3 regions of the Streptomyces sp. NPDC026092 genome follow, and region 2 is predicted to be linked to each of the others. Evidence: riboswitches for the same ligand, from Rfam matches in the RefSeq annotation. Region 2 holds a riboswitch; each other region holds the start of a gene.
The links. A riboswitch is a leader RNA that binds a small molecule or an ion and turns the genes downstream of it on or off. The one in region 2 is predicted to bind cobalamin.
Positions count from the first base shown of each region.

Region 1: another riboswitch for cobalamin. It lies ahead of cobN (cobaltochelatase subunit CobN); the one in region 2 lies ahead of metE (5-methyltetrahydropteroyltriglutamate--homocysteine S-methyltransferase).
Region 3: another riboswitch for cobalamin. It lies ahead of AB0F56_RS13840 (energy-coupling factor ABC transporter permease); the one in region 2 lies ahead of metE (5-methyltetrahydropteroyltriglutamate--homocysteine S-methyltransferase).

Region 1 is NZ_JBEZYN010000004.1:271,969-281,612, reverse strand. Features, by position in the region: gene cobN (cobaltochelatase subunit CobN) at 1-2,473, opposite strand, end outside; cobalamin riboswitch at 2,510-2,649, opposite strand; gene AB0F56_RS08565 (cobalamin biosynthesis protein CobG) at 2,705-3,955, shown strand; gene AB0F56_RS08560 (precorrin-8X methylmutase) at 3,970-4,605, shown strand; gene AB0F56_RS08555 (precorrin-2 C(20)-methyltransferase) at 4,602-6,104, shown strand; gene AB0F56_RS08550 (cobalt-precorrin-6A reductase) at 6,200-6,985, opposite strand; gene AB0F56_RS08545 (cobalt-precorrin-5B (C(1))-methyltransferase) at 7,007-8,125, shown strand; gene cobM (precorrin-4 C(11)-methyltransferase) at 8,334-9,083, opposite strand; gene cbiE (precorrin-6y C5,15-methyltransferase (decarboxylating) subunit CbiE) at 9,080-9,644, opposite strand, start outside.
Region 2 is NZ_JBEZYN010000001.1:307,558-317,201, reverse strand. Features, by position in the region: gene aceB (malate synthase A) at 1-861, shown strand, start outside; gene AB0F56_RS01440 (3-hydroxybutyryl-CoA dehydrogenase) at 858-1,748, shown strand; cobalamin riboswitch at 1,874-2,094, shown strand; gene metE (5-methyltetrahydropteroyltriglutamate--homocysteine S-methyltransferase) at 2,257-4,575, shown strand; gene AB0F56_RS01430 (enoyl-CoA hydratase) at 4,653-5,444, opposite strand; gene mmsB (3-hydroxyisobutyrate dehydrogenase) at 5,441-6,337, opposite strand; gene AB0F56_RS01420 (enoyl-CoA hydratase/isomerase family protein) at 6,334-7,428, opposite strand; gene AB0F56_RS01415 (acyl-CoA dehydrogenase family protein) at 7,425-8,573, opposite strand; gene AB0F56_RS01410 (CoA-acylating methylmalonate-semialdehyde dehydrogenase) at 8,580-9,644, opposite strand, start outside.
Region 3 is NZ_JBEZYN010000007.1:116,987-126,630, forward strand. Features, by position in the region: gene dhaK (dihydroxyacetone kinase subunit DhaK) at 184-1,176, shown strand; gene dhaL (dihydroxyacetone kinase subunit DhaL) at 1,185-1,799, shown strand; gene AB0F56_RS13835 (PTS fructose transporter subunit IIA) at 1,796-2,200, shown strand; cobalamin riboswitch at 2,265-2,489, shown strand; gene AB0F56_RS13840 (energy-coupling factor ABC transporter permease) at 2,518-3,216, shown strand; gene AB0F56_RS13845 (energy-coupling factor ABC transporter substrate-binding protein) at 3,216-3,578, shown strand; gene cbiQ (cobalt ECF transporter T component CbiQ) at 3,588-4,337, shown strand; gene AB0F56_RS13855 (ATP-binding cassette domain-containing protein) at 4,334-5,182, shown strand; gene AB0F56_RS13860 (NADPH-dependent 2,4-dienoyl-CoA reductase) at 5,391-7,424, shown strand; gene AB0F56_RS13865 (PadR family transcriptional regulator) at 7,457-7,990, shown strand; gene AB0F56_RS13870 (hypothetical protein) at 8,085-9,644, opposite strand, start outside.

The sequences.
Region 1 (9,644 bases), on a different contig from region 2:
GGGAGGGGACGGCCTTGGGGTCGACCGAGTAGAAGTTCCGGCCGGTCGGAAGCACGTTGACCAGGCCCCGGAGGGGCGAGCCGGACGGGCCGGCGGGCACGAAGCCGCCGTTCAACGCGTGGACGGCGTGGGTGAGTTCGTCGGTCGTGGCGGCCAGGCGCGGGACGACCTGCTCGCACGCGAAGCGGAGGACCGCGGCTACATCGGGGCCGTACCCCTCGGCCACCGACGCGACCGCGTCCACCGACCAGTCCGCCGCCTCCATCGCCTCGACCAGCTCGCGCGCCGTCGCCTCCGCCTCGTCGGCGGTGGTCCGGGTCGCGGCCGACTCGTCCAGCCCGAGGGCCTCACGGAGACCCGGCAGGGCCTGCGTACCGCCCCAGATCTGCCGGGCGCGCAGGATCGACAGGACCAGGTTGACCCGCGCCTCGCCCACCGGCGCCCCGCCGAGGACGTGCAGACCGTCCCTGATCTGCGCGTCCTTGACCTCGCAGAGCCAGCCGTCGACGTGCAGCAGGAAGTCGTCGAAGCCGTCGTCCTCCGGGCGGTCCTCCATCCCCAGGTCGTGGTCGAGCTTCGCCGCCTGGATCAGCGTCCAGATCTGCGCCCGGATCGCCGGCAGCTTCGACGGGTCCATCGAGGAGATCTGCGCGTACTCGTCGAGCAGCTGCTCCAGGCGCGCGATGTCGCCGTACGAGTCGGCGCGGGCCATCGGCGGCACCAGGTGGTCCACGAGCGTGGCGTGCACGCGCCGCTTGGCCTGCGTGCCCTCGCCCGGGTCGTTGACCAGGAAGGGGTAGACGAGGGGGATGTCGCCGAGCGCCGCGTCCGGACCGCACGCGGCCGACAGGCCCGCGTTCTTGCCCGGCAGCCACTCCAGGTTGCCGTGCTTGCCGAGGTGGACCATCGCGTCCGCCCCGAAGCCACCGTCCTCGGCGCGCGCCGCGATCCAGCGGTAGGCGGCCAAGTAGTGGTGGGACGGCGGGAGATCGGGGTCGTGGTAGATCGCGATCGGGTTCTCGCCGAAGCCGCGCGGCGGCTGGATGAGGATCAGCAGGTTCCCGCGCCGCAGCGCGGCGAGGACGATGTCGCCTTCTGGGTCGCCTTCGGCGGTACGGGACCGGTCGAGGAACATCTCGCCGGGCGCCGGGCCCCAGTGCTCCTCGACGCCCGCGCGCAGCTCCTGCGGCAGGGTCGCGTACCAGCGCTTGTAGTCGGCGGCCGGGATACGGACGGGGTTGCGGGCGAGCTGCTCCTCGGTGAGCCAGTCCTGGTCGTGGCCGCCGGCCTCGATCAGGGCGTAGATCAGCTCGTCGCCGTCGCCGGAGACCAGGCCCGGGATGTCGTCCTCGGCCCCGAAGTCGTACCCCTCGGCGATCAGGCGCCGCAGCAGCGCGACGGCGGAGGCGGGGGTGTCCAGGCCGACCGCGTTGCCGATCCGGGAGTGCTTCGTCGGGTACGCGGAGAGGACGAGCGCGAGCTTCTTCTCGGCGTTCGGGATGTGCCGCAGCCGGGCATGGCGCACGGCGATCCCGGCGACGCGGGCGGCGCGCTCGGTGTCGGCGACGTACGCCGGGAGCCCGTCCTCGTCGATCTCCTTGAAGGAGAACGGGACGGTGATCAGGCGGCCGTCGAACTCGGGCACGGCGACCTGACTGGCCGCGTCCAGCGGCGACAGGCCCTCGTCGTTCTCCTCCCAGGCCGCGCGCGAACCGGTCAGGCAGAGCGCCTGCAGGATCGGTACGTCGAGGGCGGCGAGCGCGCCCGCGTCCCAGGCGTCCTCGTCGCCGCCGGCCTGCGCCTCGGCGGGCTTGGTGCCACCGGCGGCGAGCACCGTGGTGACGATCGCGTCCGCGCGCTTGAGCGTCTCGATCAGCTCGGGCTCGGGCGCGCGCAGGGAGGCGACGTACAGCGGCAGGGCGCGGGCGCCGGCGTCCTCGATCGCCTCGCAGAGGGAGTCGACGAAGGCGGTGTTCCCGCTCATGTGGTGGGCGCGGTAGTACAGCACGGCGACGGTCGGGCCGTCGGTCGTCCGGGCCGTGCGCTCCAGCGGCCCCCAGGTCGGCGCGGCGGCCGGGGCCTCGAAGCCGTGGCCGGTCAGCAGCACGGTGTCGGAGAGGAACCGGGCGAGCTGCTCCAGGTTGGCCGGTCCGCCGTGCGCCAGGTAGGCGTGGGCCTCGGTGGCGACGCCGACGGGAACGGTGGAGGCCTCCATGAGCTGGGCGTCCGGGGCCTGTTCGCCGGAGAGCACGACCAGCGGCTTCCCGGCGGCGCGCAGCGCGTCGAGGCCGTCCTCCCAGGCCCGCAGCCCGCCGAGGAGCCGGACGAGCACGAGGTCGGCGCCTTCGAGGAGACCGGGCAGGTCGTCCAGGGAGAGCCGGGAGGGGTTGGCGAACCGGTACGCGACCGGACCGCCGGCCGCGCGGGCGCTGAGCAGGTCGGTGTCGGAGTGCGACAGCAACAGAATTCGCATGCGTGCGCAGGCCTTCCTCGGGGTTGTCCGCGCCCCGGGTGGTCGTGTGGACGGCAGGAGTTCCTGACTCACCCGGCTCCTTCCGGAACCTGGCTCACAGTGGCGGGACCGCGCCGGATTCTCACCGGGCTTCCTCCCCGGGGTCCTGGGACCCCATGCCGATCTGCATAGTAGATCGTGCCTCTTCGGGGCCGGGTCTGGGCCGCTGACGACGTGGGTATGCTCGCCGCCATGCCGCCCACCCCACCCACAACACCCAACCCGGGCGAACCGCCCGTACGGGACCGTGGTGACGCCTGCCCCGGGGCGCTTCGGCTGCACGCCGCCGACGACGGGCGACTCGCTCGACTCCGGCTGCCCGCAGGGGTTTTGACGGTACGTCAGGTCGGCGTGCTCGCGTCGGTCACGGAAGATCTCGGCGACGGACGGGTCAGTGTCACCTCCCGAGGGAACGTGGAGCTGCGCGGGCTCGGTGAAGGGTGCGGGGGCGAGCTGGCCGAGCGGCTCTCGGAGGCCGGGCTGCTGCCCTCCCCGACCCATGAGCGGGTCCGGAACATCGTGGCCTCGCCGGCGGCCGGGCTCGACGGACTCGGCCACGGTGACGTGCAGTTGTGGGCCCGCGAGCTGGACGCGCTGCTGTGCGCACGGCCCTGGACGGCGGCCCTGTCCGGCCGGTTCCTCTTCGTCCTGGACGACGGGCGCGGCGATGTGGCCGGGCTCGGCGGAGATGTGACGTTGATCGCAGGAGAGGGTTCGGTACGGGTGCGGGTCGGCGACCAGGTCGTCCGCGTCCCCGCCGCCGACGCGCCCCGGGCCGCGCTCGCCGCAGCCGGCGCCTTCCTGGACGCCGCCCGGACCGCCGGGAACGGGGCCTGGCGGGTGCGGGAGCTGCCGGAGGGGCACGAGCCGGAGCCGGCGGCCGCCCTCGCGGGGGCCGGGATCGAGGTCCAAGCGTCCTCGGTCGAGCTTCCACAGTGCGAACCCGTCACCCCCGGCCCCCTCGGCCCGCACGCCCTGCACGTCCTCGCGCCCCTCGGCCGGCTGACCGCCGCCCAGCTGCGGGCGCTCGCCGCGAGCGGGGGCGAGGTGCGGCTCACCCCCTGGCGCGGGGCCGTCGTCACCGGCCTCGCCGACCAAGGCGCCGTCGCGCGCCGGCTGGGCGAGCTCGACGCGTACGGGCTCATCACCGACCCCCGCTCCCCCTGGGCCGGCGTCGGCGCCTGCACCGGGCTTCCCGGCTGCGCCAAGTCCCTCGCCGACGTGCGCGCGGACGCCGTCCCGGGCGACGTTCCCGGCCACCGGGGGCTCCCCGTCCACTTCTCCGGGTGCGAGCGGCGCTGCGGTCACCCGCAGGCCCCCGCGTGGGTCGACGTCGTCGCCACCGGCGAGGGCGCGTACCTCGTGGCCGGGCGCCCCACCCTCCGTACCGACCTCCCCGAAGCCGTCGCGGCGGCCCGCGTCCCCTCAGCAACCACGAGATGAGCGAGAGCACCAGGATGTTCGACTACGAGAAGGACGGCGCGGAGATCTACCGCCAGTCCTTTGCCACGATCCGCGCCGAGGCGGACCTCGGGGGGCTGCCCGCCGACGTCGCCCAGGTCGCCGTCCGCATGATCCACGCCTGCGGCATGACCGACCTCGTCCGCGACATCGCGCACTCCCCGCAGGTCGTCACCCGCGCCCGGGACGCGCTGCGCGCCGGCGCGCCGATCCTGTGCGACGCGCAGATGGTCGCCAGCGGCGTCACCCGCAAGCGGCTGCCCGCCGACAACGAGGTCGTCTGCACGCTCTCCGACCCGTCCGTGCCCGCGCTCGCCGCCGAACTCGGCACCACCCGCAGCGCCGCCGCCCTCGAACTCTGGCGCGACCGCCTCGAAGGCTCCGTCGTCGCCATCGGCAACGCGCCCACCGCCCTCTTCCACCTCCTGGAGATGGTCGCCAAGGGCGCGGGCAAGCCCGCCGCCGTCCTCGGCATCCCGGTCGGGTTCATCGGCGCCGCCGAGTCCAAGGAGGCCCTGGCGGCCCAGACTCTCGGCCTCGACTACCTCGTCGTACGCGGCCGGCGCGGCGGCAGCGCCATGACCGCCGCCGCGATCAACGCCCTCGCCCACGAAGCGGAGATCCAGGCATGAGCGGGTCCACGACCGGCAAGCTGTACGGGGTCGGCCTCGGGCCCGGCGACCCGGAGCTGCTCACGCTCGCGGCCGTCAGGGCCATCGCGGGCGCCGACGTGATCGCGTACCACTCGGCCCGGCACGGCCGGTCCATCGCGCGCTCGATAGCGGCCGAGCACATCCGTGCCGACCAGATCGAGGAGCGGCTGATGTACCCGCTCACGGTCGAGACCACGGACCACCCCGGCGGCTACCGGGGCGCCCTCGACGACTTCTACGCGGAGGCCGCCGCCCGGCTCGCCGCCCACCTGGACGCCGGTCGCACGGTCGCCGTGCTCGCGGAGGGCGACCCGCTCTTCTACGGCTCGTACCAGCACATGCACAAGCGGCTCGCGGACCGCTACGACACGACCGTCATCCCCGGTGTCACCTCGGTCAGCGCGGCTGCCGCCCGGCTCGGGGAGCCGCTGTGCGAGGCGGAGGAGGTCCTGACGATCATCCCCGGCACGCTGCCCGAGGACGAGCTGACGGCCCGGCTCGCGGGCACCGACTCGGCGGTCGTGATGAAGCTCGGCCGGACGTTCCCGACCGTGCGGCGCGCCCTGGAGCGGGCGGGCCGCCTGGAGGACGCGCGGTACGTGGAGCGGGCGTTCATGGCGGGCGAGCGGACGGAGATCCTGGCGGACGTGGACCCGGAGACGGTCCCGTACTTCTCGGTGGCCGTGCTGCCCTCCCGTATCGACCAGGCCTCGCCGGTACGCGAGCGGGGCGAGGTCGTCGTCGTCGGCACCGGCCCCGCGGGCGCGCCCTGGCTGACGCCGGAGTCGCGCGGCGCTCTCGTCAACGCCGACGACCTCGTCGGCTACACCACGTACCTCGACCGGGTCCCGGCGCTGCGCCCCGGGCAGCGCCGGCACGGCTCCGACAACAAGGTCGAGTCCGAGCGGGCCGAGTTCGCCCTCGACCTGGCGCGGCGCGGGCGGCGGGTCGCGGTCGTCTCGGGCGGCGACCCCGGTGTCTTCGCCATGGCGACGGCGGTCCTGGAGGTGGCGTCCGACCCCGCCTACGCGGATGTGCCGGTACGGGTCCTGCCGGGTGTGACGGCCGCGAACGCGGCGGCCGCCGCGGCGGGTGCCCCGCTCGGCCACGACTACGCGACCATCTCGCTCTCCGACCGGCTCAAGCCCTGGGAGGTCATCGCGGCCCGGCTGCGCGCGGCGGCCGAGGCGGACCTGGTCCTGGCGCTCTACAACCCGGGCTCCAAGTCCCGTACGCACCAGGTGGCGGCGGCCCGCGAGCTGCTGCTCGAACTGCGTGCGCCGGAGACGCCGGTGGTCGTGGCGCGGGACGTCGGCGGGCCGGAGCAGTCGGTGCGGGTGATGACCCTGAAGGACCTGGAGCCGAGCGAGGTCGACATGCGCACGCTGCTGCTGATCGGCTCCTCGCAGACGCGCGCGGTCGAGCGCGGCGACGGCCGCACGATCACGTGGACGCCCCGGCGCTACCCGGAGGCGTGACGGGGACCGCCGAGGCCGGGCGGGCGAGGGCGGCGGCTTCCTCGCCGAACCGGGAGCGAGCGGCCTGGGGCTGCACGTCGACCGGTGCGCGCCGCTCAAGGCGTGAACGTGCCGAGCCCGTTCGTGTGAGCAGCGCCGCGCGGGCCGAGCCCCCGCGCCCAGGCGGCCGCCTCCGCCACGGAGGCGGCCGTTTCCACGCCCTCCGGGGCGGGTGGGCGGCGGACGACGATCACCGGGATGCCGGCCTCGCGGGCGGCCTGGAGTTTGGGGGCGGTGGCGGTGGCGCCGCTGTCCTTGGTGACGAGGACGTCGATACGGTGCCGGGCCAACAGGTCGCGCTCGCCTTCGAGGGTGAACGGGCCCCGGTCCAGGAGGACTTCGGTGCGGGCGGGCATCGGGGGTTCGGGGGCGTCGACCGAGCGGACGAGGAACCACTGCGGGCAGTCCGCGAAGGAGGCGAGGCCCATGCGCCCGGTCGTCAGGAAGACCCTTTCCCCGAGGCCGTCCAGGGCGCGGGCCGCCTCCGGCAGGGAGCCGACCGGGTGCCAGTCGTCGCCGGACTCCGGGACCCAGCCGGGGCGGCGGAGGGCCAGCAGGGGAACATGGGCGGTGGCGGCCGCCCGGGCCGCGTTGAAGCTGATCCGCTCGGCGAAAGGATGGGTGGCGTCGATGACCGCGTCCACGGCGTGCGCGCGCACCCACTCCACGAGCCCCTCGACGCCGCCGAAGCCGCCGATCCGGACCTCCCCGGCGGGCAGCCGGGGCGCGGCGACGCGTCCGGCGAGCGAGCTGGTGACCCGTACCGTGCCGCCGTCCGTGCCGTGCAGGCGCTCGGCGAGGGCGCGGGCCTCGCTGGTCCCGCCGAGAATGAGTACGTGCACGGGAACCACGGGAGTCCCTTCGTGAGTGCGGGCGGCGGGCGTGACGCCCAACTCAAGCACACCGGTCTGCGGCCGGGCTGGACGACCGGTGCCTGCGCGACGGCGGCGACGACGGCCGCGTACACGGCGCTGCTGACCGGCGACTTCCCCGACCCGGTGACGATCACGCTGCCGAAGGGCCAGCGGCCCGCGTTCGCGCTCGCGGCGGAGGAGTTGTCCGGCGGCGCGGCGATGGCGGCGGTCGTGAAGGACGCGGGCGACGACCCGGACGTCACGCACGGCGCGCTGATCCGCTCGACGGTACGGCTCCTCCCGGCCGGCTCCGGCGTCGTCTTCAAGGCCGGTCCCGGCGTCGGTACGGTCACCCTGCCGGGCCTGCCCCTGGAGGTCGGCGAGCCTGCGATCAACCCGGTCCCGCGCCAGATGATGCGCGAGCACGTGGCGGAGGTGGCGGCCGCGCACGGGGGCGGCGGCGACGTGGAGATCACGGTCTCCGTCGACCACGGCGAGGAGATCGCACGCTCCACGTGGAACCCGCGGATCGGGATCCTGGGCGGCCTGTCCATCCTGGGCACGACGGGCGTGGTCGTCCCGTACTCGTGCTCGGCGTGGATCGACTCGATCCGCCGGGGCGTGGACGTGGCGCGCGCGGCGGGCTTGACCCACGTGGCGGGCTGCACCGGCTCCACCTCGGAGAAGACGGTGGCGACGCTCTACGACCTCCCGGAGATCGCCCTGCTCGACATGGGCGACTTCGCGGGCGCGGTCCTGAAGTACATCCGCCGCCACCCGGTCGACCGCCTCACGATCTGCGGCGGCTTCGCCAAGCTCTCCAAGCTGGCCGCGGGCCACCTGGACCTCCACTCCGCCCGCTCCCAGGTCGACAAGTCCTTCCTCGCCGACCTGGCCCGCACGGGCGGCGCGTCCGACGCCCTGGCCGAGGAGATCGCCGCCGCCAACACCGGCCTCGCGGCCCTCCGCCTCTGCGAAGCCGCCGGCGTCCCCCTGGGCGACCTGGTGGCCACGCGCTCCCGCGACGAGGCCCTCGCGGTCCTCCGCGGCGCCCCGGTCACGGTCGACATCGTCTGCATCGACCGCGCGGGCACGGTCGTGGGCCGCTCCGGCCAGGCGGGGCCGTAGCATCCGGCATGCGCCCCCATCGTCCCGACCCTAGGCTTGCCAGGGCAGAGAACCCCTATCGAGAGGGAGTCCCATGGCCAAGCGTGGCAACAAGAAGCGGGCGCGCAAGAAGAAGAAGGCGAACCACGGCAAGCGGCCCAACGCCTGAGCCGCCCCGTGGAGGTGTGACGGAGGCCGGGTCCCCGAGAGGGGCCCGGCCTCCGGCCCGTCAGCAGGTGTGGCGGTCGCGGGACGGGTCGTAGAGGTGGCTGTCGCGGAACTGGGAGGCCGCGAGGGTGCGGCCGACCAGGATCACCGCCGTCTTCGTGATCCCCGCCGCCTTCGTCTGCTCCGCGATGTCCGCCAGGGTGCCCCGCAGCACGACCTCGTCCGGGCGGCTGGCCATCGCCACGACCGCGGCCGGGCAGTCCGTGCCGTAGTGCGGCTCCAGTTCGGCGACGACCCGGTCGACGTAGCGGGCCGCCAGGTGGAGGACGAGCAGGGCGCCGCTGCGGCCGAGGGTCGCCAGGTCCTCGCCCTCCGGCATCGGGGTCGCCTGCTGGGCGATCCGGGTGAGGATCACCGTCTGGCCGACCGTCGGGACCGTCAGCTCGCGCTTGAGCGCGGCCGCGGCCGCCGCGAAGGCCGGGACGCCCGGCACGACCTCGTACGGGATGTCCAGCGCGTCCAGGCGTCGCATCTGCTCCGCCACCGCGCTGAAGACGGACGGGTCGCCCGAGTGCAGCCGCGCCACGTCCTGGCCCGCCTCGTGGGCGCGGACGAACTCCGCCTCGATCCGGTCCAGGTCCAGGTCCGCCGTGTCCACCAGGCGCGCGTCCGGCGGGCACTCGGCGAGCAGCTCGCGCGGCACCAGGGAGCCCGCGTACAGGCACACCCCGCAGGACGCCAGCGTGCGGGCGCCCCGCAGCGTGATCAGGTCGGCCGCACCCGGGCCCGCACCGATGAAGTAGACGGTCATGCTCCAGCTCCTGCTTTCGTTACGGACCACTGCGTGACCGGCATCGCCTGCCGCCAGCCGGTGAAACCGCCCACCGGGACGGCCTGCGCGACGGCCAGCCTGACCAGCTCCCCGCCGTGTTCGCCGTACCACCGCGCGAGCAGCGCCTCGGACTCCAGCGTCACGGTGTTCGCGACCAGCCTCCCGCCCGCCGGCAGCGCCGCCCAGCAGGCGTCGAGCAGGCCGGGGGCCGTCAGGCCGCCGCCGATGAAGATCGCGTCCGGGGTCGGGAGGTCGGCGAGACCCTCCGGGGCCGCCGCCGTGACGACACCGAGCGCCGGAACGCCGAGCGCGGCGGCGTTGCGCGCGATGCGCTCCGCCCTCACCGGGTCCTTCTCCACCGCCACCGCCCGGCAGGAACGGTCCGTACGCATCCACTCGATGCCGATCGAGCCCGAGCCGCCGCCGATGTCCCAGAGCAGCTCCCCGGGCGCGGGCGCGAGCGCGGCGAGCGTCGCCGCGCGGACGTACCGCTTGGTGAGCTGGCCGTCGTGCTCGTACGCCTCGTCCGGCAGACCGGGT
Region 2 (9,644 bases):
GCCACCGTGCTCATCGAGACGATCACGGCCGCCTTCGAGATGGAGGAGATCCTCTACGAGCTGCGCGAGCACAGCTCGGGTCTCAACGCGGGCCGCTGGGACTACCTGTTCAGCCTGATCAAGACCTTCGGCCACCGCACCGACTTCCTCCTGCCCGACCGGGCGAAGGTCACCATGACCGCGCCGTTCATGCGGGCCTACACCGAACTCCTGGTGCGCACCTGCCACAAGCGCGGCGCGCACGCGATCGGCGGGATGGCCGCCCAGGTGCCGAGCAAGGACCCGGCCGCCCACGAGGCGGCGCTCGCCAAGGTGCGGCTCGACAAGGAGCGGGAGGCGGAGGACGGCTTCGACGGCTCCTGGGTCGCCCATCCCGGTCTCGTCCCGGTCTGCCGCGAGGTGTTCGACGCCGTGCTCGGCGACCTGCCGGACCAGATCCACCGGACGCGGGACGACGTCGAGGTCACCCCGGCGGACCTGCTGTCGGTACGCCGGATCAGCGGACCGCCCACCCAGGAGGGCCTCCGCACGAACATCGCGGTCGCGCTCGGCTACTTCGCCGCCTGGCTGCGCGGTCAGGGCGCCGTCGCCCTGGACGGGCTGATGGAGGACGCGGCGACCGCCGAGATCGCCCGCGTCCAGATCTGGCAGTGGGTGCGGCACCGGCTGATCGACCGGGAGACCGTCGTACGGCTGCTCGACGAGGAGCTCGACACGCTCGGCGCCCAGCACCCGTGGGCCCCGCTGGAGGAGGTGGGGGCGATCTTCGAACGAAACGCCCTCAGCGGCGAGTTGCCGCTGTTCTTCACCCCGGACGCCTACTCCCGGCACCTCGTGCACCACCCGGAGCCCCGCTCATGAGCGCCGCGATCACGGGCGCCGAGGAGATCACCCGCGTCGGGGTGGTCGGCGGCGGCCAGATGGGGGCGGGTATCGCGGAGGTCTGCGCGCGGGCCGGACGGCACACGATCGTCTGCGAGACGGACGCCGTGGCCGCACGGGCCGCGCGGGAGCGGGTGACCGCCTCCCTGGACCGCGCCGTACGCCGGGGCAAGCTGGAGCCGGCCGCGGCGCAAGGCGCCCTCGACCGGCTCGTCTTCACGGGCGATCTCGAGGAGCTGGCCGACCGCCAGCTCGTGGTCGAGGCCGTCGTCGAGAACGCGGACGCGAAGACCGAGGTGTTCATCCGTCTCGACAAAATCGTCGAGGATCCGTCGGCGGTCCTGGCGACCAACACCTCCTCGCTGCCCGTGATGCGCCTCGGCATGGCGACGAGCCGCGCCGACCGGGTCGTGGGCCTTCACTTCTTCAACCCCGTGCCGGTGCTGCCGCTGGTGGAGGTCGTGAGCTCGCTGCACACCGCGCCGGACACGGTCGCCCGCGTGGAGCGCTTCGCGACGGACGTCCTCGGCAAGACGGTCGTCCGCTCGCAGGACCGGGCCGGGTTCGTCGTCAACGCGCTGCTCGTGCCGTACCTCCTCGCCGCGATCCGCATGGCCGAGTCCGGCTTCGCCACCGCCGCCGACATCGACGCCGGCATGGAGCTGGGCTGCGCCCACCCGATGGGCCCGCTGAAGCTGGCCGACCTCATCGGTCTCGACACCGTCGCCTCGATCGCGGAGTCGCTGTACGAGGAGTTCAAGGAGCCTCTCTACGCGCCGCCCCCGCTGCTCCAGCGGATGGTGGAGGCGGGGCTGCTCGGCCGCAAGACGGGCCGGGGGTTCCACCCGTACGCGGGCCGGGGCTGAGCCCGGACCACGGGCGGACCGACCGGGCGACGGACCGGGCGGACCGGCGGGGCGGACCGACGGGCGTGTCTCACCTCACCATCCGCATGGTGGGCATCTCCCGACACGGCGCCGGCCAGCCCCTTAGGGTGGCCGGTGCAGCTGGTTCGCCCCGTCAGCCGGATGGGATGCGTCGTAAGAGGGAACCCGGTGGGAATCCGGGACTGCCCCGCAGCGGTGAGCGGGAACGACCGCCGTCATACGCACTGGACCCGTACGGGTCTGGGAAGCGACGGCCAGTAGGTGTCCTCCCCCGTGGAGGATGTGCCCGCGAGTCCGAAGACCTGCCAACTGCCCGCGTACGGACCATGCGTGCGCGGACATTCCGGTGACCTCGAGGGTGGGTCGGCGACCACACGAGACGGAGACACGCGCGTACGGCGCGAGGTCGGCCGTCCGGTCGGTCTCCCCTTCGCGCTCTCGTCCCGTCGCCGGGATCTCAGGGATTCATCTCGCGAAGGAGATCTCCGTGACCACCAAGCCCGCAGCCGCGGCAGCACGGGCCACCGTGTACGGCTACCCCCGTCAGGGGCAGCACCGGGAACTGAAGAAGGCGATCGAGGGGTACTGGAAGGGCCGCGTCACCGCCGACGCCCTCCGGTCCACCGCCGCCGAACTGCGCCGCACCCAATGGAGCCGGCTCGCCGAGGCGGGCGTCCACGAGGTGCCGACCGGCGACTTCTCCCTCTACGACCACGTCCTGGACACCACCGTCATGGTCGGCGCGATCCCCGCGCGGCACCGCGACGCAGTCTCCGCCGATCGGCTCGACGGCTACTTCGCCATGGCGCGCGGTACGCAGGACGTCGCGCCGCTGGAGATGACCAAGTGGTTCGACACCAACTACCACTATCTGGTACCCGAATTGGGGCCGGACACGGTCTTCACGGCCGACTCGACCAAGCAGGTCGCCGAGCTGACGGAGGCCCTCTCCCTCGGCCTGACGGCCCGTCCGGTCCTCGTCGGCCCCGTGACGTATCTGCTGCTCGCCAAGCCCGCGCCCGGGGTGGCCGCCGACTTCGACCCGCTGACGCTCCTCGACCGGCTGCTGCCGGTGTACGCCGAGGTCCTCGCCGACCTGCGGGCCGCGGGCGCCGAGTGGGTGCAGCTCGACGAGCCCGCCCTGGTCCAGGACCGCACCCCGGCCGAGCTGAACGCCGCCGCCCGTGCCCACCGCGAACTCGGTGGCCGTACGGACCGGCCGAAGCTGCTGGTCGCCTCGTACTTCGACCGGCTCGGCGAGGCCCTGCCCGTGCTCGCCAAAGCCCCCGTCGAGGGGCTCGCGCTCGACTTCACCGGCTCCGCCGCCGCCAACCTGGAGGCCCTCGCGGCCGTGGGCGGGCTGCCGGGCAAGCGCCTGGTCGCCGGCGTGGTCGACGGCCGGAACATCTGGGTCAACGATCTGGCGAAGTCCCTGACGACCCTCGGCACCCTGCTCGGGCTCGCCGACCGGGTCGACGTGGCGGCCTCCTGCTCCCTGCTGCACGTCCCCCTCGACGCCGCCGCCGAGCGGGACATCGACCCGCAGATCCTGCGCTGGCTCGCCTTCGCCCGGCAGAAGACCGCCGAGGTGGTCACGCTCGCCAAGGGCCTGTCCCACGGCACCCCCGCGATCGCCGCCGAACTGGCCGCCAACCGGGCCGACCTGGCCTCACGCGCGGAGTCCCCGCTCACCCGCGACCCGGCCGTGCGCGCCCGTACCGGCGCGGTCTCCGCCGCCGACACCCGCCGCTCCCAGCCGTACGCCGAGCGGGCCGCCGCCCAGCACGCCCACCTCGGGCTTCCGCTGCTGCCGACGACCACCATCGGATCCTTCCCGCAGACGGACGAACTGCGCACCGCCCGCGCCGACCTGCGCGCGGGCCGGATCGACACGGCCGGGTACGAGGAACGCGTCAAGGCGGAGGTCCAGGAGGTGATCGCATTCCAGGAGAAGGCCGGTCTGGACGTCCTGGTGCACGGCGAGCCCGAACGCAACGACATGGTCCAGTACTTCGCCGAGCAGCTGACCGGGTACCTCGCCACGCAGCACGGGTGGGTCCAGTCGTACGGCACCCGGTACGTCCGGCCGCCGATCCTGGCCGGCGACATCTCGCGCCCCGCGCCGATGACGGTGCGCTGGACGACGTACGCGCAGTCCCTCACCCACCGCCCGGTGAAGGGCATGCTGACGGGACCGGTCACGATGCTCGCCTGGTCCTTCGTCCGGGACGACCAGCCGCTCGGCGAGACCGCCCGGCAGGTCGCGCTCGCCCTGCGCGACGAGGTGAACGACCTGGAGGCGGCGGGCACTTCGGTCGTGCAGGTGGACGAGCCGGCGCTGCGGGAGACCCTGCCGTTGCGTGCCGCCGACCGGGCCGCGTACCTGGACTGGGCGACGGAGGCGTTCCGGCTCTCCACCAGCGGGGTACGGCCGGACACCCAGATCCACACGCACATGTGCTACGCCGAGTTCGGTGACATCGTGCAGGCCATCGACGACCTGGACGCGGACGTGATCAGCCTGGAGGCCGCCCGTTCGCACATGCAGGTCGCCCGCGAGCTGGCCGCGCACGGCTACCCGCGGGAGGCAGGTCCCGGTGTGTACGACATCCACTCCCCGCGCGTCCCGAGCGCCGAGGAGGCCGCAGACCTGCTCCGTACGGGGCTGAAGGCGATTCCCGCCGAGCGGCTCTGGGTCAACCCCGACTGCGGTCTGAAGACCCGGGGCTGGCCGGAGACCCGCGCCTCGCTGGAGAACCTGGTCGCGGCGGCGCGCACGGTACGGGGCGAGCTGCCGGCTTCCTGACCAAGGTCCCGCGCGAGCGGGCCGGGGCACGTGCGGGTGCCCCGGCCCGTCCCGCCGGTCGGTCGGTCGGTCCGCCGTCAGCGGTGGCGGAACTCCGGCTGTCGCTTGTCGACGAAGGCGGCCATGCCCTCCTTCTGGTCGGCGGTGGCGAACACCGCGTGGAACAGCCGCCGTTCGAAGCGCACGCCCTCCGCGAGCGTGGTCTCGAAGGCCCTGGCCACCGCCTCCTTGGCCATCATCGCGACCGGCAGCGACATGCCGGCGATCGTCTCGGCGACGGCGAGGGCCTCGGGGAGCAGTTCGTCGGCCGGGAGGACCCGGGAGACGAGGCCCGCGCGTTCGGCCTCGGCCGCGTCCATGGTGCGCCCGGTGAGGCACATCTCCATGGCCTTGGCCTTGCCGACCGCGCGGGTCAGCCGCTGGGAGCCGCCGATGCCCGGGATGACGCCCAGCTTGATCTCCGGCTGGCCGAAGACGGCGGTGTCGGCGGCGAGCAGGACGTCGCAGAGCATGGCGAGTTCGCAGCCGCCGCCGAGGGCGTACCCGGAGACGGCGGCGACGGTCGGGGTACGCAGCTGGGCGAGCCGGTCCCAGGCGGCGAACCAGTCCGCGAGGTACATGTCCAGGTAGCCCTGGGGCCGCATCTCCTTGATGTCGGCCCCGGCGGCGAAGGCCTTGGCCGAGCCGGTGACGACGACGCAGCCGCACTCCGGGTCCCGGTCGAGGGCCTCGGTGGCGGCCACGACCTCGTTCATGACCTGGAGGTTGAGCGCGTTGAGGGCGCCGGGCCGGTTGAGGGTCACGAGGGCGGTGCGGCCCTTGCGTTCGACCAGGATGGTCTCGTACTCCTGCGCCTCGGGGGCGGTCATGCGTGTCCTCCGTCGTTCTGCCTGATGGTGCGGACGATGCCGGAGAAGTCCTCGGTGGCTCCGGCCCGTTCGGCGTAGGCGGCGTACAACTCAGCTGCCTGTAGGCCTAGTTCGGCGTGGACGCCACCGGCTCGGGCGGCGTTCGCGGCCAGGCCCAGGTCCTTGGCCATCAGGGAGGCGGCGAAGCCGGGCCGGTACTCCCGGTTGGCGGGGCTGGTCGGAACGGGCCCGGGGACGGGGCAGTTGACGCTGAGCGCCCAGCACTGCCCGGAGGCCGTGGAGGCCACGTCGTACAGCGCCTGGTGGGAGAGGCCGAGGCTCTCTCCGAGGACGAACGCCTCGCTGACGGCGATCATGGAGACGCCGAGGATCATGTTGTTGCAGATCTTGGCGGCCTGGCCCGCGCCCGGCCCGCCGCAGTGGACGGCCTTCTTCCCCATGGCGTCGAGGAGGGGGCGGGCCTCGGTGAACTCCTGCTCTCCCCCGCCGGCCATGAACGTCAGCGTGGCGGCCTCCGCACCGACCACGCCACCCGACACCGGGGCGTCCAGGGCCCGCAGACCGGCGGCCGTCGCCCGTTCGTGGGCGGTACGGGCGTCGGCCACGTCGATGGTCGAGCAGTCGACGAACAGGGTGCCGGGGCGGGCGGCGGCAAGGACGCCGTCGTACAGATCGAGGACGTGGCGGCCGGCCGGCAGCATCGTGACGACGGCGTCCGCGCCCGACACCGCCTCGGCGGCGGAGGCCGCGGGCTCCACGCCCGCCCGGGCGGCGGAGGCCAGGGCGTCGGCGTCGAGGTCGTGGCCGAGGACGCGATGGCCGGCCTTCACGAGGTTGGCGGCCATGGGGCCGCCCATGTGTCCGAGTCCGATGAACGCGACGGTACGGCTCACCAGGCCACCTCCGGGGTGGATTCGGGTCCGGCGAGCCCCAGTTCGGGGAGCTCGCCGAGCGGGGCGAAGAAGCGCTGGACGTCCGCGTCGGTGACCTCGTCGAGGGTGGCCGGGCGCCAGCGCGGGGCGCGGTCCTTGTCGACGACCTGGGCGCGGATGCCCTCCACCAGGTCGGGTCCTGTCAGGGCCGCGCAGGAGATCCGGTACTCCTGGTCGAGGACCCGCTCCAGCGGGCCGAGGTGCCGGGCCCGGCGCAGGGCGGCCAGAGTGACCTTGAGCGAGGTCGGGGACTTCGCGAGCAGCGTCTCGGCGGCCTCCTCCGCCTCCGGGCTCCCGTGGCCGAGGAGCCGGTGGACGATCTCCTCGACGGTGTCGGCGGCGTAGCAGGCGTCGATCCACTCCCGGCGCCCGGCGAGCACCCCGGGCGGCGCGGGCCGCACATGGCGGGCGAGGGCGTCCCGTACGGGCAGCTCGGCCAGGTCGGCGACGAGCGCACTGAGCGCGGCCGACGGTACGTGGTGGTCGGCCAGGCCGCACAGCAGGGCGTCTGCGGCGCCCACCGGTGTGCCCGTGAGCGCGAGGTGGGTGCCGAGTTCGCCGGGGGCGAGGGCGAGCAGATAGGTGCCGCCGACGTCCGGGACGAAGCCGATGCCGGTCTCGGGCATGGCGATCCGGGAGCGCTCGGTGACGATCCGGACGCTGCCGTGCGCGGAGATCCCGACACCGCCGCCCATGACGATGCCGTCCATGAGGGCGACGTACGGCTTGGGGTAGCGGGCGATCCTGGCGTTGAGCCGGTACTCGTCGCGCCAGAAGTCGGCGGAGGCCCGGCCGCCCGTGCGGGCGTCCTCGTGGATGGCGCGGATGTCGCCGCCCGCGCAGAGCCCGCGCTCCCCGGCGCCGCTGATGACGACGGTCTCCACGGCCGGGTCGTGCTCCCAGGCGGTGAGGGCCGCGTCGATCCGCCGGACCATGGGGTGGGTGAGGGCATTGAGGGCCTGGGGGCGGTTGAGGGTGATGTGCCCGATGCGGCCGGTGGTGTGGAGCAGGACGTGTGCGTGTGCGGCGTCGGGGGAGGCCGTCGAGGTCATTCGAAGGCCTCCGTCAGTCCGCGGGCCACGATGACGCGCATGATCTCGTTGGTTCCTTCCAGGATCTGGTGGACCCGCAGGTCGCGGACGATCTTCTCGATGCCGTACTCGCTGAGGTAGCCGTAGCCGCCGTGCAGTTGGAGCGCCCGGTCGGCCACGGAGTACCCGGTGTCGGTGGCGAACCGCTTGGCCATCGCGCACAGCTCGGGCGCCCGGGGGTCGCCGCGGTCGAGGGCGTGGGCGGCCTGCTGGACCAGGGCGCGGGCGGCGGTGAGTTCGGTCGCCATGTCGGCGAGACGGAAGCGGAGGCCCTGGGCGTCGAGGAGCCGCCGCCCGAACGCCTGCCGGTCGGCGAGGTGCGTGAGGCTGCGGTCGAGGGCGCTGCGGGCCCCGCCGAGGGAGCAGGCCGCGATGCCGAGCCGGCCGCCGTTCAGGCCGTTCATGGCGATGCGGAAGCCCTGGCCCTCGACCCCGAGGAGCCGGTCGGCGGGGACCCGGACGGCATCGAGGACGACCTGGCGGGTGGGCTGGGCGTTCCAGCCCATCTTGCGCTCGTCGGGTCCGAAGGAGAGCCCGGGGTCGTCCTTGTCGACAAGGAACGCGGAGACGCCGTCGGCGCCGTCGCCCCCGGTGCGGGCCATCACCAGGTACAGCTGCGAGGCGCCCGCCCCGGAGATGAACTGCTTGACGCCGGTGAGCACCCAGTGGTCGCCGTCGCGCACGGCCCGGGTGGTGAGCGCGGCGGCGTCCGATCCGGCGCCGGGCTCGGTGAGGCAGTAGCTGGCCAGGTCGTCCATGGCGCACAGGCGCGGGAGCCGGCGTCGGCGCTGGGTGTCGTCGCCGTAGTGGTCGACCATCCAGGCGACCATGTTGTGGATGGAGAGGTAGCCCGCGATGGACGGGCAGCCGGAGGCGAGGGTCTCGAAGACGAGGACGCCGTCGGAGCGGGTGAGGCCGGAGCCGCCGGACTCCTCGCGGACGTAGACGCCGCCGAGTCCGAGTCCGGCGGCCTTGCGCAGGACGTCGACGGGGAAGTGCTTGTCGCGGTCCCAATCCAGGGCGTGCGGGGCGAGGTGGTCCTGGGCGAAGTCGAGGGTGGTCTCGACCAGGGCCCGCTGGTCCTCGGTGAGCAGGGTCGTGGTCATGGTCGCTCAGCCCATCGTGGGGAGGGTGAAGCTCGCGCCCTCGCGGAGCCCGGCGGGCCAGCGCGAGGTCACGGTCTTGGTGCGGGTGTAGAAGCGGATGGCGTCCGGTCCGTGCTGGTTCAGGTCGCCGAAGCCGGACCGCTTCCAGCCGCCGAAGGTGTGGTACGCCACCGGCACCGGGATGGGCACGTTGACGCCGACCATGCCGGTGTCGACGCGCCGGGTGAAGTCGCGGGCGGTGTCGCCGTCCCGCGTGAAGATCGCCACGCCGTTGCCGTAGAGGTGCTCGCTGGGCAGCCGCAGGGCCTCCTCGTAGTCGGCGGCGCGGACCACGCAGAGCACGGGGCCGAAGATCTCCTCCTGGTACACGCGCATGTCCGGGGTGACCCGGTCGAACAGGGACGCCCCGGCGAAGAAGCCGCCCTCGTGCCCGGGGAGGGCGAAGTCGCGCCCGTCGACCACGAGTTCGGCGCCTTCCTCGACGCCGATGCCGATGTACTTGCGGACCCGGTCGACGGCGTCGGGGCCGACGAGCGGCCCGAAGTCGGCGTCCGGGTCGTCGCTCCGGCCGATCCTCAGCGTGCCGATGCGCTCCTTCAGCCGGGCGACGAGGGCGTCGGCGGTGTCCTCGCCGACGGGGACGGCGACCGAGACGGCCATGCACCGCTCGCCGGCCGAGCCGTAGCCTGCGCCGATGAGGGCGTCGACGGCCTGGTCGAGGTCGGCGTCCGGCATCACGATCATGTGGTTCTTGGCACCGCCGAAGCACTGGGCGCGCTTGCCGTGGGCGGCGGCGGTGGCGTAGAGGTGCGCGGCGACGGGGGTGGAGCCGACGAAGCCGAGGGCGGCGACGCGGGGATCGTCGAGGAGGGTGTCGACGGCTTCCCTGCCGCCGTTGACGACGTTGAGGACGCCCGCCGGAAGACCCGCCTCAAGGAAGAGCTCCGCGAGCCGCAGCGGTACGGAGGGGTCGCGCTCCGAGGGCTTGAGGATGAAGGCGTTTCCGCAGGCCAGGGCGGGGGCGGCCTTCCAGAGCGGGATCATCGCGGGGAAGTTGAACGGGGTGATGCC
Region 3 (9,644 bases), on a different contig from region 2:
CGCACATGCAAAACGCGTCCACCCGACCCCCGGCTGATTTATCGTCAGGAAAGTCAGCATCAGTACCGCTCAGGGCCGCCCCTCCAGGCCATGAACCGACAAGATCCACAACTCACCTCACCTGCCCTGACCTGCAAAGACCCTACCCAGCAGCGTGCCTGCTAGTCTCACCAGGAGGTATCCGTGAGGATGCTGATCAACGTCCCTGAGACCGTCGTCTCCGATGCGCTGCGGGGTATGGCCGCCGCGCATCCTGAGCTCCGTGTCGATGTGGAGAACCGGGTCGTGCTGCGGCGGGACGCGCCCGTCGACGGGAAGGTGGGGCTGGTTTCCGGGGGTGGGTCCGGGCATGAGCCGTTGCATGGGGGGTTTGTGGGGCCCGGGATGTTGGCGGCCGCGTGTCCTGGGGAGGTGTTCACCTCGCCCGTGCCCGATCAGATGGTGCGGGCCGCCGCCGCGGTCGACAGTGGAGCCGGGGTGTTGTTCGTCGTCAAGAACTACACCGGCGACGTCCTCAACTTCGACATGGCCGCCGAGCTCGCCGAGGACGAGGGCATCCAGATCGCGAAGGTGCTCGTCGACGACGACGTGGCCGTGACCGACAGTCTGTACACCGCCGGGCGGCGCGGCACCGGGGCGACGCTCTTCGTGGAGAAGATCGCCGGGGCCGCCACCGAGGAGGGGGCGCCTCTGGAGCGGGTCGAGGCGATCGCGCGGCGGGTGAACGAGCGGTCGCGGAGTTTCGGCGTGGCCTTGAGTGCCTGCACTACTCCCGCGAAGGGCAGTCCCACCTTTGAACTGCCTGAGGGGGAGCTGGAGTTGGGCATCGGGATTCATGGCGAGCCCGGGCGGGAGCGGCGCGCGATGATGACCTCGCGCGAGATCGCCGACTTCGCCGTCGACGCCGTACTGGAGGACCTGCGGCCGTCCGGTCCCGTCCTCGCCCTGGTGAACGGGATGGGGGCCACGCCGCTGCTCGAACTGTACGGGTTCAACGCCGAGGTGCAGCGCGTCCTTGCCGAGCGCGGGGTGCCCATCGCCCGCACGCTCGTCGGGAACTACGTGACCTCGCTCGACATGGCCGGCTGCTCCGTGACCCTCTGCGAGGCCGACGAGGAGCTGCTGCGGCTCTGGGACGCGCCCGTGCAGACGGCCGCCCTGCGGTGGGGTCGGTGAGGGCGGAAATGGACACGCTCGAACAGTTCGATGCCGAATTCTTCCGGCGGTGGCTGGGCGCCGCCGCTGCCGCCGTCCACCGGGAGGCCGATCGGCTCACCGAGCTCGACTCGGCGATCGGGGACGCGGACCACGGTGCCAATCTGAAGCGGGGTTTCGCCGCCGTCACGGAGGTGCTGGACAAGGAGCCGCCCGCCACGCCGGGGGCCGTACTCGTCCTCGCCGGGCGGCAGTTGATCTCCACCGTGGGCGGGGCGTCCGGGCCGCTGTACGGGACGCTCCTGCGCCGCACCGGCAAGGCACTCGGCGAGGCCGGCACGGTGACGCGGCAGGACCTTGCGGCGGCGCTGGCCACCGGGGTCGCCGCCGTCGGTCAACTCGGCGGGGCCCAGGTCGGCGACAAAACGATGCTGGACGCGCTCGTGCCCGCCGCCGAGGCGCTCGGCACCTCCTTCGCCGCCGCCCGGGACGCGGCCGAGGCCGGCGCCCTCGCGACCGTACCCCTGCGGGCGCGCAAGGGCCGGGCGAGCTATCTGGGTGAGCGGTCGGTCGGGCATCAGGACCCCGGGGCAACGTCGTCGGCGCTGCTGATCGCCGCGCTCGCGGAGGTGGCCGCCGCATGACCGGTCAGGTGGGCATCGTGCTGGTCTCGCACAGCGCGGCCGTGGCCGACTCCGTCGCCGCCCTGGCCCGGGGGCTCGCGGGCGGCGCGGCGACCGCGCCGGTCGCCGCCGCCGGAGGCACCCCCGACGGCGGGCTCGGCACCAGCTCCGAGCGGATCGTCGAGGCGGCGCGGGCGGTCGACGAGGGTGCCGGCGTGGCCCTCCTCGTCGACCTCGGCAGCGCCGTCCTGACCGTCAAGGCGCTCCTCGCCGAAGGGGACGAGCTGCCTGAGGGGGCACGTCTCGTGGACGCGCCCTTCGTCGAAGGTGCCGTCGCCGCGCTCGTCACCGCGAGCGCGGGCGGAGACCTGGACGCGGTGACGGCCGCGGCGGCTGAGGCGTACACCTACCGGAAGGAGTGAGCGAGGGGCACGAGGGGGTGAGGGGGCGCGCGCGAGATCCGTCGCACACCGTCCGGGGGCGTACCCGTGTTGTGATGTACCTGGTCAACCCACTAATGTCACAGCGCCTTGGTGTACGGGAAACCGGTGCGGTACCGGTGCGGCCCTCGCCACTGTGATCGGGAAGTCCGGCTCCATCCCTCCGGGGAAGCCACTGGACCACTGCGGGAGACCGCGGCGGTGTGGGAAGGCGGAGCCGCGGCGGCATGACCCGTCAGCCAGGAGACCGGCCAAGGTGCGTTGTCCATCCACGAGGTGCTGGAGAGGGTCTCCCAACCATGCATATAGCCGAGGGGTATCTACCCCCGTTGCACGCGGCCGCCTGGGGCGTCGCGTCCGCTCCCTTCGTCGTCCACGGCGTCCGCGCGCTGACCCGTGAGGTCAAGGCCAACCCCGAGTCCACTCTGCTGCTCGGCGCGTCCGGCGCGTTCACGTTCGTCCTGTCCGCGCTCAAGATCCCGTCGGTCACGGGCAGTTGCTCGCACCCGACCGGCACGGGCCTGGGCGCCATCCTGTTCCGTCCGCCGGTGATGGCGGTCCTGGGCACGATCACCCTGTTGTTCCAGGCGCTGCTGCTCGCGCACGGCGGGCTCACCACGCTCGGCGCCAACGTGTTCTCGATGGCGATCGTCGGGCCATGGGCCGGATTCGGTACGTACTGGCTGCTGCGCCGGTTCGACGTCCCGCTCATGGTGAGCGTGTTCTTCGGCGCGTTCGTCGCGGACCTGTCGACGTACTGCGTGACCAGCGTCCAGCTCGCGCTGGCCTTCCCCGACCCGGGCAGCGGTGTGGTCGGGGCGCTCGCCAAGTTCGGTTCCATCTTCGCGGTCACGCAGCTGCCGCTCGCCGTCAGCGAGGGTCTGCTCACGGTCCTCGTGATGCGGCTGCTCACGCAGTCCAGCAAGGCGGACCTGACCCGGCTCGGGGTCCTGCTCCCGTCCCGGAAGAAGAACGAGAACGCGGAGGCGAGCGCCTGATGAGCCGGAACGCGAAGATCAACTCCCTGCTCCTGCTCGTCGTCGCGGCCCTTGCGGTGCTCCCGCTGGTCCTGGGCCTCGGCGACCACAAGGAGGAGCCGTTCGCGGGCGCGGACGGCGAGGCGGAGGCGGCGATCACGGAGATCGCTCCCGACTACGAGCCGTGGTTCAGCCCGCTCTACGAGCCCCCCTCCGGCGAGATCGAGTCGGCGCTGTTCTCCCTTCAGGCCGCGCTCGGCGCCGGTGTGCTGGCGTACTACTTCGGCGTGCACCGGGGCCGTAAGCAGGGCGAGGCCCGCGCCGAGGCGAAGGCGCTGCGGTCGGGGGCGGCGTCCGGCTCGGCAGCGTCCGGCGACGCGTAACCGCCGCCGGTGCTGCCGATCGACGCGGCGGCGCACAGCAGTCGCTGGCGCCGCCGTCACCCGTGCGAGAAAGCCGTCCTCGGCTTCGGCCTGACACTGTGCGCGGTCTGTCTGCCGCCGTGGCCGGGTGCCGTCCTGGTCGCGGCGGCCACCCTCGCCGTCCTCCTCGGCCCCGCGGGGGTGCCGGGGCGTCAGCTGTGGCGCGCGTTCCGCATCCCGTTGGGCTTCTGCGTGACGGGGGCGATCCCGCTCCTGTTCGAGGTGGGCGGGGCGCGGGGGCTCGTCGTGTTCGCGCACGACGGTCCGGTCCGCGCCGGTGAGCTGCTGCTGCGGACCTCGTCGGCGTCTCTGGGCGTCCTGCTGTTCGCCTTCACGACGCCCGTCTCGGACCTGCTGCCCCGGCTTGTACGGGCCGGGGTGCCGGCGCCCGTGGTGGACGTGGCGCTGGTGATGTACCGGATCAGCTTTCTCCTTTTGGATTCCATATCCAAGATCCGACAGGCGCAGGCGGCCCGCCTCGGGCTGACGACCCGGGCGGCGACCTGGCGTTCGCTCGCCGGGCTCGGCGCGACGGCGTTCGTCCGCGCCTTCGACCGGGCGCAGCGGCTGCAGACCGGGCTCGCCGGACGCGGCTACGACGGGACGCTGCGCGTCCTGGTGCCCGAGGCCGCGGTCTCGGGCCGCTTCCTCGCCTCGACGGCCGGCCTGCTCACCGGGCTCGTCGCCCTCACTCTCGTACTGGAAAGGTCCCTGCCGTGAGCCCCGCACCCCCTGTCGTGGAACTGGTGAAGGCCACGTTCGCCTACGAGGACGGCCCGGTCGTCCTCGACGGCGTCGACTTCGCCGTGCCGGAGGGCCGGGCGCTCGCGCTGCTCGGCCGCAACGGCGGCGGCAAGACGACGCTGCTGCGGCTCCTGAGCGGCGGCCTGCGCTGCGGCGGCGGGGCGCTCCGGCTCGACGGTACGGAGGTGTCGTACGACCGGAAGGGGCTGACGCGGCTGCGGACGACCGTGCAGCTGGTGGTCCAGGACCCGGACGACCAGCTCTTCGCGGCCTCGGTCGGGCAGGACGTGTCGTTCGGGCCGATGAACCTGGGGCTTCCGGAGGAGGAGGTACGGCTCCGGGTGCGCGAGGCCCTGGAGGCGCTGGACATCGCCGCCCTTGAGGACCGGCCGACGCATCTGCTCTCGTACGGGCAGCGGAAGCGGGCGGCGATCGCGGGCGCCGTGGCGATGCGCCCCCGGGTCCTCATCATGGACGAGCCGACCGCCGGGCTCGATCCGCACGGGCAGGAGCGGCTCCTGGAGGTGCTCGGCCGGCTGCGCGACGCCGGTACGACGCTGGTGATGGCGACCCACGACGTCGACCTGGCGCTGCGCTGGGCCGACGAGGCCGCGGTCCTCACCCCGGAGGGCCTGCGGACGGGCCCCATCGAGACGCTGCTCGCCGACGACGCGCTCCTGGACGCGGCCCGCCTGCGCCGCCCATGGGGCATGGCGGTCACCCGCCTCCTCCGCGCCCACGGCCTGCTCGCCCCGGACGCGCCCGGTCCGCGCACGGCGGAGGAGCTCGCGGTGTGGGCGGGGACGGCGGTGACCGAGTAGCGCGGATACCGGCCGGTACGCGGATACCGAGGAGGGCGGATGCCGAGTGGAGCGGATACCGGGGAGAGCTCCGAATGCCCCGGTCATCGCGCAGGGCGGTTACCGAGTAGTAGCGCAGATCACGTGACCAGCCTTCTGCAACTAGTTGCATAACAGGGTCGGGGTCGCCTACAACAAGGGTGACCACCCTGCGCGAGGAGGCGCCCCCATGAACGCGACCCCGACCCCGACCCCGTACCCGCATCTGCTGAGCCCGCTCGACCTCGGGTTCACCACCCTGCCCAACCGGGTGCTCATGGGTTCCATGCACGTCGGTCTCGAAGAGACCGAGAACGGGTTCGCGCGCATGGCCGCCTTCTACGCCGAGCGCGCCCGCGGTGGCGTCGGGCTCATCGTGACCGGTGGCATCGCGCCCAACGAGGCCGGCCGGCCGTGGGACGGCGGCGCCAAGCTGACCACCGACGAGGAGGTCGCCGAGCACCGGCTCATCACCGACGCCGTGCACGCCGAGGGCGGGCGGATCGCGATGCAGATCCTGCACTTCGGCCGGTACGCGTACCACCCCGGGCTCGTCGCGCCGAGCGCGATCCAGGCGCCGATCAGCCCCTTCGTACCCAACGAGCTGACCGACGCCGAGGTCGAGCGGACGGTCGAGGACTACGCCCGCTGCGCCGAGCTCGCCAAGGAGGCCGGGTACGACGGTGTCGAGGTCATGGGCTCCGAGGGTTACCTCATCAACGAGTTCATCGCCTCCGCCACCAACCAGCGCACCGACCGCTGGGGCGGCAGCTACGCGAACCGGGTGCGCTTCCCGCTGGAGATCGTCCGCCGGATCCGCGAGCAGGTCGGCGAGGAATTCATCGTCATCTACCGGCTCTCGATGCTGGACCTGGTCCCGGGCGGTTCGACGCTGGAGGAGGTCGTCTCCCTCGCCAAGGAGATCGAGGCCGCCGGCGCGACCATCATCAACACCGGCATCGGCTGGCACGAGGCCCGGATCCCGACCATCGCGACCTCCGTCCCGCGCGGCGCGTACACCTGGGTCACCCAGAAGCTGATGGGCTCGGTGAGCATCCCGCTCGTCACCAGCAACCGCATCAACACCCCCGAGGTCGCCGAGCGGATCCTCGCCGAGGGCCGCGCCGACATCGTCTCCATGGCCCGCCCCTTCCTGGCCGACCCCGACTTCGTCGCCAAGGCCGCCGCGGACCGCTCCGACACCATCAACACCTGCATCGGCTGCAACCAGGCCTGCCTGGACCACACCTTCAGCCTGAAGATCACCTCCTGTCTGGTGAACCCGCGCGCCTGCCACGAGACCGAACTAGTCCTCTCCCCCACCCGGCTCGCCAAGCGGATCGCCGTCGTCGGCGCGGGCCCGGCCGGTCTCGCCTTCTCCGTCTCCGCCGCCGAACGCGGCCACTCCGTCACCCTGTTCGACGCGGCGGACGAGATCGGCGGCCAGCTGAACATCGCCAAGCGCGTACCGGGCAAGGAGGAGTTCGACGAGACGCTCCGCTACTACCGCGTCCAGCTGGACGCGCGCGGGGTCGAGGTCCGGCTGAACACCCCAGTCTCGGCCGGTGACTTGAACGGGTACGACGAGATCGTCGTCGCGACCGGCGTCACGCCGCGCACCCCGGAGATCGAGGGCGTCGACCACCCGAGCGTAGTCAGCTACCTCGACGTCCTGCGCGACGGCGCGCCCGTCGGCGAGCGCGTCGCGATCCTGGGCGCGGGCGGCATCGGCTTCGACGTCGCCGAGTACCTCACGGACGGCGGCGAGGGCGCGAGCCAGGACCCCGAGACGTACTTCAAGCAGTGGGGTGTCGACACCTCGTACGAGGGCCGGGGCGGGCTGCGCGCCCCCGAGCGGCCACGGCCGCCGCGCCAGGTCCACCTGCTCCAGCGCAAGACCTCCAAGGTCGGCGCCGGTCTCGGCAAGACGACCGGCTGGATCCACCGCGCGGAGATGAAGCACCGGGGCGTCACGATGGTCGCGGGCGTGGCGTACGAGCGGATCGACGACGAGGGCCTGCACCTCACCGTCGACGGCGAGCCGCAGGTCGTCCCGGTCGACACCGTGGTCCTGTGCACCGGCCAGGAGCCGCGCCGCGGTCTCTACGAGGAGCTGGTCGCCGCGGGCCGTACGCCGCACCTCATCGGCGGGGCGGACGTGGCCGCCGAACTGGACGCCAAGCGCGCGATCGACCAGGGCACGCGGCTCGCCGCCACCCTGTGATCGCGCCGACGGCCCGAACCTAGGATGCGTGCATGTCCCTCCCGCACGCGATCCTCACGGCGCTGCTCGAGAAGCCGTCCTCGGGCCTCGAACTGACGCGCCGCTTCGACCGCTCGATCGGCTACTTCTGGTCCGCCACGCACCAGCAGATCTACCGCGAACTGGGCAAGCTGGAGCAGGCGGGGCACATCCGCGCCCTGCCCGCTCCGGTGCCGGCGCGCGGCCAGAAGAAGGAGTACGAAGTGCTGGCCGCGGGTCGCACGGAGCTGGCCGTCTGGGTGGCCCGCACCGAGGACCCGAAGCCGCTGCGCTCCGCCCTTCTGCTGCGGATGCGGGCGGCGGCGGTGGTCGGGGCACCGGGCATGCGCGAGGAGTTGCGCCGCCATCTCGATCTGCACCAGCGGCAGTTGGACGAGTACCGGGCGATCGAGGTACGGGACTTCCCGCCCGCGCGCCGCGAGACCGAACCGGACCGGCTGCGCCATCTCGTCCTGCGGGGCGGGATCGACCTGGAGCGCTTCTGGGTGGAGTGGCTGACGCAGGCGCTCGCGGAGCTGGAGGGCTGAGCACGTCAGGGTGCTCCGGACGCCGCGTTCGCGAGAAGGCGCCTGAACAGGCTCGTGCCTGCCAGGCGCCTTCCCTTGCGTCCGGGCGGACGCGTCAGTGCTTCTTCTTCTTTCCGCTCAGCCAGCTGACGATCGGCGACACCGCCTCCTGCGCGACCGAGGACAGCTCCTGGAGGGCGTGCGCGCCCTTCTTCGCCGCGTGGGCGCCGGTGCTGATCCACCGGGACTGGCCCAGGAAGAGGGCGCTCAGGCCCGCGATCGCGGCCTGCTTCTTGAACTCCTTGCTGTTCCAGCCGTAGCCGACCCCGTAGAACACCGCGCTGGTCGCGTCGAGGATCGCCGCACCGACCCCGATCCCGAAGCCTGCCGCGATGATGACGGCGCCGGCGGGAGGGAAGAACAGGCCGACGCCGATGCCGACGAGCCCCACCCCGACGCCCGCGAACCCGGCAACGACGGCGGCCTGGTGGGTGTAGTTGGCCCACCACTTCGCGCTGCCCGGCTCCGGTCCGCTCTTGACGGTGTCGTAGTCGGCGACGTCGCACTGGTTCTTGCCGGACTGCTTGGCCGCCTGCGCCTCTTCGGCCGCCAGCCTGGCCTTCGCAGCGGCCTCGGCCCGGAACTTCTCCCCCTCGATGCGGCGGGCATCGCTGGCGGCGGCGGCCGCGGTGTCCCGGTTCTGGTTGGCCTGCCACTCCGCCGCGCGGGCGTTGGCGGCGGAGGCCTGCGCGGAGTTGGCGGAGGCGATGGCACTGCGCGCCGATTCCATGGCACGCGTGGCCGAGAAGTTGGCCGAACGTGCGGCGATACGGGCGTTGGCGGCCGCGCTCAGCGCCTGGTCCGCGGACTGCCGCGCGTTCGCGGCCGACGTCTCCGCGTCCTTCGCCAGGTTGTTCGCCTGCTGCGCGGATTCGGCGGCCTTCTCGGCCGACAGCCGCGCCTTCTCCGCCCACTGCACGGCCTCGGCGGCCGCCTTGCGGGCGTACGCAGCCGCCTCCTGGGCGCGGCCGGCGTCCTCCTGCGCCTTGTGGGCGATCTTCGCGGCCGCCGCGATCGCGCCCTGCATGGCGGCGATGTGGGTGTCGGAGTCGTAGTCGAGCTGTGCGGACTCGTACTGCATCGACGCGATGAAGGTGCGGCGCATCCACGCCGGGCCCTCCATCGCGACCTGGGCGTGCGCCTTGGTGTACCGGCCTCCGGTCTGGAGGAGGGCCGCGGTCGCCACCGCGTCGTCCTGCCGCAGCGCCTTCTCCAGGCCGACGGTGAGGAACTCGTAGAGCGCCTGCGGGGTTCCGGCGTTCAGGGCCGCGTTGGCCGCGTCCGTCACCGCACGGCCGGGCTTCTCGGCCAGCACACGGTTGACCGCGACGCGGTTGTCCATGGCGGCGGCCTGGACGGCGCCGGAGCCGAGGAACTTCGCCACGGCGTCCGCTGCCGTGCTCTCCAGCGCCGCGGTCGCGGCGAAGGCGACGTCCGGGTTGGAGGTCCGCGCGATGAAGAGGGCGTTCTCGCGGTCGTCCTGGCGCTGGGCGATCTGCCGGTCGACCTCGATCCAGGCGTGGATCTCGGACTCGGTGCCGGCCAGGGCGAACCGTGCCGCCTCCAGGGACCAGGCGCCCTTGGCCTCCATCATGGCGAGCGCGGCCTGGCGGCC